One region of the Brevibacillus sp. HB1.4B genome, then DNA from elsewhere that is predicted to be linked to it. Evidence: riboswitches for the same ligand, from Rfam matches in the RefSeq annotation. Region 1 holds a riboswitch; the other holds the start of a gene.
The links. A riboswitch is a leader RNA that binds a small molecule or an ion and turns the genes downstream of it on or off. The one in region 1 is predicted to bind S-adenosylmethionine.

Region 2: it holds a riboswitch for S-adenosylmethionine, as region 1 does, so the genes downstream of both, mtnK (S-methyl-5-thioribose kinase) here and HP398_RS24010 (sugar ABC transporter substrate-binding protein) in region 1, are expected to answer to the same signal.

Annotation. Positions count from the first base shown of each region.
Region 1 covers NZ_JABSUT010000011.1:91,035-93,237, forward strand. The annotation lists gene HP398_RS24005 (sugar ABC transporter ATP-binding protein) at 1-118, opposite strand, end outside; gene HP398_RS24010 (sugar ABC transporter substrate-binding protein) at 212-1,231, opposite strand; SAM riboswitch class I at 1,328-1,447, opposite strand; gene HP398_RS24015 (ATP-binding protein) at 1,650-2,203, shown strand, end outside.
Region 2 covers NZ_JABSUT010000005.1:175,520-177,722, forward strand. The annotation lists SAM riboswitch class I at 1-99, opposite strand, end outside; gene HP398_RS14170 (sigma factor) at 296-481, shown strand; gene HP398_RS14175 (anti sigma factor C-terminal domain-containing protein) at 433-582, shown strand; SAM riboswitch class I at 679-824, shown strand; gene mtnK (S-methyl-5-thioribose kinase) at 960-2,189, shown strand; gene mtnA (S-methyl-5-thioribose-1-phosphate isomerase) at 2,186-2,203, shown strand, end outside.

The DNA.
Region 1 (2,203 bases):
CACCATTAGCACCGAGAAGTGCATGAACCTCTCCAGCGCGCACCTCAAAATCGACGGATCGCAGGGCAGGAACCCCAGAAAACTGCTTCGCCATCCCTTTCATCTGCAATGTGGACATTTTTCACACCTCCTGTTTACCTGCGTGTTCCAACCTCTATAAGGAAAAATCCCGTTGACGGATACAGATCAACGGGAAAAGCCAATTTGGTTCTTACTTGCCCCAATCTTGTACGTATTGGGACAGGTCGCCCATCGTTACTTTCTTATCCTTCGGCAGGTCTTCCTGTTTCACCAGCACTGGATTCAGCTTCACGTTGTCTGGCACTTGCTCGCCTTTGATTTTTTGGAACACGGTTTGGGCATGGATGCGCCCGATATTGGATGGGTCTACCGCTGCCGTCGCTGTCCAAGGAGAGTTTTCCGCCTGGATCATTTGCAGATCCTCATCGCTCAAATCGATGGAGTATACTTTGATTTCCGTACGGCCTGCTTGCTGGATGGCACGTGTCGCCCCTTTGGCAAATTCATCCCATGCCGCCCATACTGCTGTGATGTCGCCTTTGTTGGGATACTTTTTCAAGATCGCTTCCATCTGCGTTTGTGTATCGAGTGCCGTATTATTGGTAGCAGAACCGAATGCAGCAATCTCTTTGATGTCCGGGTATTTCTTCTGGAAAGCTTCATACGTCACTTGGCGTTTTTCCATAGGCGCAAAGCCAGCTACCCAAATTTTTACGATGCTGCCTTTGCCATTTGTATCTGCAGCCAGCTTCTCCAGGCTCAGCTCTGCCAACTTGTTGTCATCCTGCGCCACAACTGGCACACCCGGAATGTTGATGTCTGTATCAAACAGGACAACCGGAATTTTTTTATCCACGGCCTTTTGCGTACCCTGCTGCAACGCTTCTGCCGTACCATGGTCGATCAGAATGCCATCAAACTTTTGGTTCACAGCCGCATCGAGGTTGGACGCCATTTTTGCCAGATCGGTATCCGCGTTGAATACGGTCAACTCACCGCCGTTTTTCTCCACCTCTGTCTTCACGCCATTGATGTATTGTGCGGAGAACGTTCCTACGTTTTGACGCATGATTAATGCGATTCTCTTCGCGTTCTCCCCACCTGACTGGTTCGTGCTACCGGTTCCGGTGCTTGTTCCTCCGCCGCATGCCGTAACGAGAACGGACGCAGCCACAATAAGTGAAGTCAGTAATCCCAGTTTCTTTTTCATCGCAAATGTTCCCCCTTTTTCTCTTTGAAAACAAATGATAAAAGCAAAAAATCCTCTTTCACAGAGAAAGAGGACAAAAATCGACAAGATTCTCGCCTCTTATCTGTCAGGTATTCTACCTGTTGGAGTTAGCACCTTGGCTCGAAAGAACACAATCTCTCGTGCTAGGTTGCCGGGCTTCATAGGGCCATTCCCTCAGCCATCTCTTGATAAGAGTAGTTTCTATTTTCGGAACGTTTGTATAAGTATATACAGAATATAATCTGGCAATTACCTATCTGTCAACTAGGTTTACCGAAAGAATTTTCTTGATAAATATTCCAGTTTCTTCTGTAACAACGAGAGGGATTTTGTTGTGTCTTGTCGAATTATCGTAGATTGATACAAGCCTAGCAAATATTTGCGATGGGGATGCTACATGAGTCTATTAAAAGAAGTTATTCTTCAATGGTTTTTCGCCATTATCCCGTTTGTGTTTTTCAACATCTATTACCGTGACAAAATGAGGAACTACAGCCGTTCCTTTATTGTCTTCACCAGCTCAGCCTGCATGTTTCTCGCGATGACCTTCGCCCCGAGCGTCACCAATGGCATGTTCTTTGATATCCGACATGTCATCATTCTTTTCGGACTGGTTTATGGCGGAATCGAGATTGCCTTGCTCCTTCTGATTGAAGCCTTGGTTTATCGGTACTACCTAGGTGGAGAAGGAACATGGGTTGCGCTGCTGATCCTTACAGTCAATTTTGTCTTGTCACTCTTTTTGTATCGACACTACAAAGCCAGTTATCGGAAAACACTGTATCTTTTTATGACGAGTGCGATTTTTTCTACGGTTGCTTTAGGGACTACTTATTACTTTTTTCCCACGTATGTAACTCAACACCTCGTTTACTACACCATAGTGATTCCTATTCAGAACTTTTTCGGCCTCTGGTTGTTAATGTCGCTTTTCAGCAAATGTGTTTCGGA
Region 2 (2,203 bases), on a different contig from region 1:
TTCGCTATCCAAGGTACGCATCATCCGCGTACGATTCATGGTATAGCGCCGGTTGCCGGGCATCATAGGGCCAGTCCCTCAGCCAGCTCGCGATAAGAGTTATTCGTTTCCCCCATGATATGACGTTCATTGTCAGGAGTCAATCCTTGTTTTTGCAGAGAATGTGCAGCAGGTTAGAAGAAAAATGAGACGAAGGTGAAACTATTTGGCACTTCCTTCGTGGTAAGGGATGAAGGGGTGTGAACGGCTTGGGAAAGTAGGTCTGGAGGATGTGTACCGGCTGCATGTAAACGATATGTACCGCTATCTTTTCCGGCTGACACGAGATGAGAGGCTGGCAGAGGAGCGGACACAGGAAACCTTTTGTCGCGCCTACTCTTCCTTGGACGACTACCGTGGGGAAAAAGTACGGCCTTGGCTGTTCAAAACGGAGTGCGAATCTACGGAGCCGTCCTCACCGGACCTACCAAAGAACTGCTGAAGCTCAAGGCCGAAAAGTCGATAACAGCAGCGTTTCTAGGCAAGAAAGACTGGTGGAATTTGGAGCCACCTGCGGCATTGGGAACACAATACAGCTACTGATAGCAAGGTGCGAATTTTTGCACAAAAGGGTGTTGACATCGTGGAAGCGTTGGTTGTATGATTCAAACTAAATCAAAAACCGAATACGTTTTGGATACCTTATCCAGAGAAGGTGGAGGGACTGGCCCGATGATACCCGGCAACCGACATGACGCCATTCAGACGCGAGGAAGCGACTGATTGACAGGCGACATGCACGGTGCTAATTCCTGCAGAAACAAAAGTAGTCTGGAAGATAAGGGGGACATCAACACGGTTCTTACACGTGACGACAGCGACCTCTTTTCTTCGGGAAAAGAGGTCTTTTTATTGCTCCAGGTACTCAAACAAAACAAGTAGAGATAGAGGAAAAATACGTAGAGGGGAGTTTTGGAATCATGGCATATCGCGCATTGACTGAACAGGAAGCAGTGGAGTACGTAAAAGGAATACCGGGTCTTTTTAGCGAAGGAGCAGAGCTGACCAGCCGTGAAATCGGGGATGGCAATCTCAATCTGGTTTTTGACATTCAGGAGCTGGCAACCGGTAAGAGCGTCATTGTCAAACAAGCACTGCCTTTTGCCCGCGTCGTGGGAGAATCTTGGCCACTTACGATTGATCGGGCTCGTATCGAGAGCGAGGCACTCCGCATTCAGCACAAATACGTTCCAGACTTGGTGCCGCAGGTGTATCATTTTGATGGGGAACTTGCGTTGACTGTTATGGAAAACGTCGGGGACCACATGATCATGCGCAAAGGTCTGATCGAAGGAAAGCGGTACCCACTATTCGCGAAGCAAATTGGTCGTTTTCTCGCGCAAACCTTGTTCTTCACCTCCGATCTGGGCGCGCATCCGTACGATAAAAAAGCGCTAGTCGGAACATTCATAAATCCAGAATTATGCAAAATTACGGAAGATCTCGTCTTTACCGATCCGTATGAAAATGCGCCTACCAACGACTTCAACCCGTTGATTCGCCGGGAAGTCGAGGCGATCTGGAACAACAGGCCGCTGAAGCTGGAAATCGCCAAGCTGAAATACGATTTCCTTACGCGATCGGAAGCGCTGCTGCATGGTGACCTGCATACGGGAAGTATTTTCATCACGGAAAACAGCTTGAAAGCAATCGATCCAGAGTTCGCTTACTACGGTCCAATCGGTTTTGACATCGGGGCGGTCATTGCCAATCTATTGCTCAACTACGCAGGACAGCACGGTTTGCAAAAAGATCAAGGAGAACGGGAAGCGTACCGCGAATACTTACTGGAAACGGTCGAGGATGTCTGGAATGAATTCGTTTCGCAATTCGTTCAGCTCTGGCACAAGCAAGCCAAAGAGCGCAGCGCCCATGTCGAGGGACTGTGGCAAAGCTACGTGAAGCGCTTGATTCAGGATACAGCAGGCTATGCCGGATGCAAAATCTTGCGCCGTGTCATCGGCTTGGCAGGCGTAGCGGACCTGAATGCCATTGAAGACGACCAGACTCGCGCAGAAGCAGAGCGTCTGGCTCTCTCGATTGGAGAAGCGCTGATTCTCGGTCGCGGCGGCATCGACGAATCGACAGATATCACGGACATCGTACGCACTGTCACCGAACGTTACTATCAGGAGGCTACAACAGTATGACAACCAGCACTCAA